Regions from separate parts of the Pseudoalteromonas sp. 13-15 genome, predicted to be linked through region 2. Evidence: riboswitches for the same ligand, from Rfam matches in the RefSeq annotation. Region 2 holds a riboswitch; the other holds the start of a gene.
The links. Region 2 has a riboswitch for lysine ahead of dapA (4-hydroxy-tetrahydrodipicolinate synthase). Riboswitches for the same ligand answer to the same signal wherever they lie in the genome.
Positions count from the first base shown of each region.

Region 1 (3,416 bases), 1.1 Mb from region 2:
GCGAGCAGCCAAGTAGTAAACACACAAACAGAGACATTTGATTTAACCTTAGTGCATAAAAAAAGCACCGATTGGCGGTGCTTTGTGTTAACCGATGTCTCGCTTATACCAATCCGCTAAATTAAGTGATCTATTTTGAGGATAGATAAACGTGTTGATAGCTAGGCAAAAAATTCGTTATTTAGTTGTTCTAAATGAGAATTTTTTAACACAGATAGCGACACTTTTAGCCCCTAAAAATGATTAAGTATTATTGCGAATTAGTATTGCTAGTTAAGCTTCTAACAAACGGCTATGAATAGCCTGAACCACATTATCAGATTCACTTTGTTCGACTAAAAAGCATAGGTTGTGCTTACTTGCTCCATGACAAATTAAGCGAATATTAAAGTCACTTAATACCTGCATTAAGTTCATTTCGTGTTGGCGAAGTTGAATCTCAGAGCCAATAAGTGCCACCAGTGTTAAGTTGTTTTCAACCGACACATGGCAAAATTCAGCAAGCTTATCTAGACACGCTTGGTCGAGCTCTGGGCGCGACGCGTTAGGCGCATTATCAAGCGTTATTGCGACACTAATTTCAGACGTAGTTACCAAATCAACCGATATATTAAACTCGCTTAAAATAGTAAATACACGGGCTAAAAAGCCGCTAGCCAATAACATTTCAGGGCTTTTAAGGGTGAGCAAAATTTGATTTTTACGCTGGGTTACCGCGCGAATTCCTGGCTGCTGCGATTTTTCACGCTCTATCCACGTACCACCACGTTCAGGCTCGCGGCTTGATCCAACAAACACATTAATATGACTACGGCTAGCGGGTAAAATAGTAGCTGGATGCAATACCTTTGCACCAAAGGTAGCCATTTCAGCAGCTTCATCAAAGCTTAAACGAGCAATAGGCGATGCCTTTACACATAATCGCGGATCGGTACTAAAAATACCCACAACATCAGTCCAAATATGTACACTTTTGGCGTTTATTGCCTCAGCAAGTAAAGCGGCACTGTAGTCAGACCCACCACGGCCAAGCGTTGTTGTTTGTCCAAATTCGTCACTGCCAACAAAACCTTGGGTTACAATAACTTGATCATCTAACAGTGGGATCAAATATTCTTTAGCAGCTTGTGCTGTTGCGCTTACATTTGGCGTTGCTTTTCCAAACTGACTATCTGTTTTAAGTACTTGACGTACATCAAAGCGATCGGCATTTAACCCTTTTAAACGCAGCACTTGCGCAAATAAGTACGACGATAAACGTTCACCAAAGCTAAGTAACTCATCGTGCTGCTGATCAGTTGTCAGTGTTTCAAGCGCTAGCGTTTGGAATGCTTTTAACGTTTCGTTAAACCCTACGGCTAAATCGGCATCAAGCGATAACTCATCTAAAATAGCGTGTTGAATGGCTAGCACGCCGTCAATGTGTTCTTGGCGCTGCTCTGGGGTGATGCTTGATTTACACAGTGCAACCAAATGATTAGTTACGCCGGCACTGGCGCTTACAGCAACAATACGCACGCTTTTATCGGCAACAATAATTTCGCTACAACGACTCATCGCATCAAAGTTAGCCACACTGGTTCCGCCAAATTTGGCAACGATGTAATCTGATTTAACGTCCGATACTGCTTGCGGCACTGATTGGGTAGTCATTTAGTCTCCTTTTGCGGTATCCAAACCGCGATAAAACAAGAAGAACTTGGCAAGTGAATGCTTGAAGGTAAATCCACTGCCAGAAGCTCTCCACCTAGATTGGTGACAGTTTTGAGGATTCAGCCCCATAAACCGAAAAACAACATCGACGTAACGTTGGTTTTCTCGGCGAGTACTTCCCTCTTTAATGGTTATGGGCGTTCGTCACCTACCATTAAATACCTAAGTATCGCACCTCTTCTGAATGTTGTATTAACCAATGGCTAATAAAACAAAACCCCACTATAAAGTGGGGTTTGAAAGTTAACGTTTAGACGTCTAGCTGTCAAGCGTTTTAATGCGGTTTGTTAAGCAAAACTTAAACAAACCCGCCCATGTAATAAGCGCCCGCATAACCCACGGTATAACTTACTAACAAATAGAGCGACAAACGTAAGTAACTCATAAAAGTTAGCTCTTTTACTTTACTCATAGCAATAATACCCGCAGCCGATCCAATAATTAACATAGATCCACCAACACCAGTTGCATAAGTAAACGATAACCAATTTTGCTGGCTCATTACTATATTGGCTTTTAGTAAAGCAGCAGTGAGCGGTACGTTATCAACCCCGGCCGACAAAATACCCATTAAGTAGTTAGCGTACTGTGGCGCCATAACGGTGTAAAGGTCGGTAAACTTACTTAGCATTCCAATCTCTTTTAATGCACCTACCAATAATAAAACCCCGACGAAAAACAGTAAGGTGTCGTATTCTATGTCGCGTACGTAGTCGATAATATTTTTGTTTATGTCTTTTTTCCGCATTAAAAATTGCGCCACTAAAAACATGATTGATAGGCCACATAAAAAAGTTAATAAAGGCGGTACACTGTAAATTACACTCAGCGCAAGTATGCTTATAACTGTGGATACAAAAATAACTGCAATGGTGATATCGGTTTTTTCTATGCGTTTTTTTCCAGACTTTGAAAAGGTTACATCCCCTTTCATGCCAATACTTAGCATTGCCGCTAACAGCATAACGCTAATAAATGCAGGCGCAATAAGCAGTAATAAGTTAGCAATGGTTACCTTGCCATCTAAAAATATCATTAAGGTTGTTACGTCACCGGTAATTAACGACACACCACCGGAGTTAACACCAAACACAATAAGTGTGGCATATTTTATAAGCTTTTTAGGCGGTAGCTTTAACGACATAACTACAGCAAGCGATATTAACGTAGCCGTTACGTTGTCTGAAACCGACGAAAACAAAAAGGCAAATACCCCAACCAAAAACATCAGCTTGCGTTCGCTAATACTTGTTGGCATTACTCTGTGCACAATATTTTCGATAAACCCTTTTGAGTTTAAATAAGCAACAAAGGTCATGGCGGCCATTAAAAACAACCACAGCGATGCTATCTCTAAAATATTTTCGTTAAGGAGTTCTTGTACTTGCTCTGGGCTTTGCCCATGCAAAGGGAAAATAAACAGGAGGATCCAGCAAAGCGTGCCAAAAAAAAGCGTGGTTTTAGCTTTATTTACATGGATGATATCTTCTATAACAATCAATAAAAATCCGATCGCTATCAGGGTTAGAATAATCGTGGAAACCATGGGTATTAAATAACCTTTGATATTGTTTTAAAGAACACACGTAAAGTCCCTCTCGACGTGCCTATTTTCGGCGCGAATGTTAGCACTGCGGCTATACAAAAACTATTATTAAATAGTCTTAAAAACGAATACCATATACAGGCTAGATTAATTAGAA
Region 1 is NZ_CP019162.1:1,116,726-1,120,141, forward strand. Features, by position in the region: gene ATS72_RS05185 (4'-phosphopantetheinyl transferase family protein) at 1-120, shown strand, start outside; gene lysC (lysine-sensitive aspartokinase 3) at 274-1,653, opposite strand; lysine riboswitch at 1,729-1,901, opposite strand; gene nhaD (sodium:proton antiporter NhaD) at 2,012-3,259, opposite strand.
Region 1: it holds a riboswitch for lysine, as region 2 does, so the genes downstream of both, lysC (lysine-sensitive aspartokinase 3) here and dapA (4-hydroxy-tetrahydrodipicolinate synthase) in region 2, are expected to answer to the same signal.

Region 2 (3,416 bases):
CAATTAATAATCAAGTTCACTTGATTGCTAATGACTGCTGTCAAAAAAGCGATATATCGCTCAGGGCCTTCACTCGTTATTTCAGGGTAATGGCGTTTAATTGCTAAATCAGCTAATTTTTTTAATCCCTCAGCATCGCCTTGGGTTGCTAAGTATTGAAACGAGCCAACACGAATATGGCTGCTTGCTAGGCGAGTAACAACAGCCCCTGGTTGAGGCGGATTACGGTAAACCGCTTCGCCGGTACCAACCACAGCCAAACAACGAGTAGTGGGAATACCTAATGCGTGCATAGCTTCACTCATTACGTATTCACGAATAGCAGGGCCTAATGCACATCGCCCATCGCCACCTCTAGAATACGGGGTAGCGCCTGAGCCCTTTAATTGAATATCCCACAGCTGGTTTTTATCGTCATTTATAGCACCAAGCAAATGCGCTCGCCCATCACCCAAGCGCGGCGAAAAGTGACCAAACTGGTGCCCAGAATAACCAAGCGCTACCGACTTTATTTGCTGTGATTCATTGCCTGCAAAGGTACTAGGACGCAGCTGCGGCTCAACACCTATATTAAACTGCTTTGCTAACGCTTCGTTCCACAAAAGCAGTTGCGGAGCTGCAACGCTTGATGGTTGATCTTCTATTGCGAAATTATCTGCTATGTCTGTGTATCTCGGCACTAGTTTCATGGTTAATTTCCTGACTGTTGACGTATACCTACGCGATTGTCACCCACACCATAGGCCACAATTAAACTTAGCTCTTGCATACTTAAACCACTTTGCTTTTGCATTTCGTTAAAAAATGCCTGCGCAGCAGTGAGTGATTTTTTAGTTTGCAGCCCACCATCAATAATTTTATGTGCCCTTAGGTAACTCTCTACATCTCGCGAAAGTAAAAAAGTGTCTTTGCCAAGTGCTCTTAAGGCATAAGGGCCTGTATTACCGCCTAATCGGGCGCCGTGCTTTTTTAAATGCGCCCATAAACCAATAATATTATCTGTTGGCCACTGGGCAATAAACTTGCTAAAACTGCCATATTCCTGTGCTATTTCGTGGATCATGTAGGCATTTTCAGGAATTGTTTTCACTTTTTTATAATTACGAATAATACGCTCATCACTCGCTTTTTGCTCGAGCATATCGGGCGGCATCATTAATAGCTTATCAACGCTGAATTCCCAAAAAACCTCTCTAAAGCCCGGCCATTTGCTGTTTATTACCGACCAGTAAAAACCACTTTGAAAAACTTTTCGGGTAAATTCTTCAAGCCAATCGTCGTCACTTAACGTGCTTAATGCTTTTTTAGATAAGGGTTTTGCGAGTAATAACTTAAGCATTTTTTCAGAGCCTTTTCGCTCTACTGCTCGCTTATAAATATCGCTAAATTTTTCCATACTTATTAAATACCTCGCTGCTCATAGGGTTAGTTTACGAGAAAAGCAGCCAATACGTAACCACCCACATTTTCGATGAACTAATCTGTACCCTGCAACTTGACACCTAGACGGCTAAAATGTTTTAATCGCCGCAATTACCCTATTTAAATTGTATTTTGTTAAACCTTTTGCGGTTAAACAAAATACAAAGGGCTAGAAGAGGTGCGTTATTCAGGTAGCGTATGTTAGGAGCGCAAACTCCAGTGAGCATACGTCAGGGGAATACCGCCGAGAGGTAAACGCTTTTGCGAAGCAATTACTTCGGGCGACTAGGTTGAATCCTAGCGACTGTCACCAATAGCTGTTTTAAAACAGCTTATTAGTTTGGTGGAGAGCTTCTGGTCTTAAATAATAAGGCCGTGCGCCCTATTATTTTAAGCCCATTCGCTCTTCGAATACTGTTCGAACGACGTTAATGCGGCTCACATCATACAGCCCCTTTAATATCTCGAACACCTTATAGGTTCGTAAGAGATGATCAATAATTTCAATTTAGACGACTACGCACTGTGGACAGCGCTTGTTACGCCGTTTGATCAACAAGGTAATGTTGACTACGACACGCTCACAACACTTGTTAGCGAACAAGAAGCAGCACACAACGGTATTTTACTGCTCGGTAGTACAGGTGAAGGCTTAGCCCTTACGCTTAAAGAGCAACAAGCGATTGTTGAGCATGTGTGCCAATTAAAACCCAGTGTACCGCTTATGGTTGCTGTTGGTGGTAGTAATTTAGCTCAACAAAAAGAATGGGTTAGCTACTGTAACCAATTACCTATTCACAGCTACTTATTAGGCTCGCCTCTTTATGCAAAACCAGGAGCTGTAGGTCAAACTCTTTGGTACGAAAGCTTGTTAAACGAAAGCGCGCATCCGTGTATGTTATACAACGTACCTGGGCGCAGCGGTGTAAGCATTCCTATCGAAACCATTGAAAACTTAAAAGCGCACCCAAAACTGTGGGCCTTAAAAGAAGCCAGTGGCAACATCACCCAATTTGAAGCATACCGACAAGCCGCGCCTAATTTAGCGCTATACAGTGGCGACGATGCACTTATGCCCTACTTTGCCCAAGCAGGTGCAAAAGGCTTAGTATCGGTTGCGGCAAACGCGTGGCCTTTGCAAACACACGAATTTGTAAAACGCAGCTTAAGTGGCCAACACCCCAATTTATTTGCTCAGTGGACTCGCGCTATTAATAGCCTATTTGCTGTAGCAAACCCTATTCCCGTTAAAGTGCTAATGCACCAACAAGGCCGCTTAAGTAGCCCGTTGCTGCGCCCGCCTTTAACGCATCTTGAGTTAACGCAAACCGATTGCATTACCACTGCAAACGACACCATTTTATCTTGGCATTAAATACAGGTTTTTATAATGAGCTGGTTAGAACTACTTAATAATTTAGAATCGGGCGCAGTACGCGCAGCATCACAAAACGAAAGCGGCCAATGGGAAGCTAACGTAGAAGTAAAACAAGGCATTTTAGAAGCCTTTAAAAATGGCACTAACACCGAGTTTGCAGGCGGGTTTGTTGACAAGCACAACCTTGCACCGCAAGAATTTAGTACTGACGACGGCGTGCGTATGGTACCAGGTGGTTCAAGCGTTCGTCGTGGTGCCTACGTAGCTAAAGGCACTATTATTATGCCACCAGCGTACGTAAATATTGGCGCATACATCGACGAAGGCACTATGGTTGATAGCCACGCATTAGTGGGTTCGTGTGCACAAGTTGGTAAAAATGTGCATTTAAGCGCAGCTGTTCAACTTGGTGGTGTACTTGAGCCAATCGGGGCAAGCCCAGTAGTAGTTGAAGACGATGCGTTTATTGGCGCTGGTTGTGTCATTGTTGAAGGCGTAGTGGTTAAAAAAGGCGCGGTACTGGCACCAGGCGTGCGTTTATCTGCAACCATTCCGGTTTACGACTGTGTTAACGAGCGTCAGCTAGATAAAGGCGAGCCAATCCCAGAATACGCAA
Region 2 is NZ_CP019162.1:2,251,594-2,255,009, forward strand. Features, by position in the region: gene ATS72_RS10415 (protein adenylyltransferase SelO) at 1-689, opposite strand, end outside; gene ATS72_RS10420 (DNA-3-methyladenine glycosylase I) at 692-1,396, opposite strand; lysine riboswitch at 1,588-1,784, shown strand; gene dapA (4-hydroxy-tetrahydrodipicolinate synthase) at 1,913-2,797, shown strand; gene ATS72_RS10430 (2,3,4,5-tetrahydropyridine-2,6-dicarboxylate N-succinyltransferase) at 2,813-3,416, shown strand, end outside.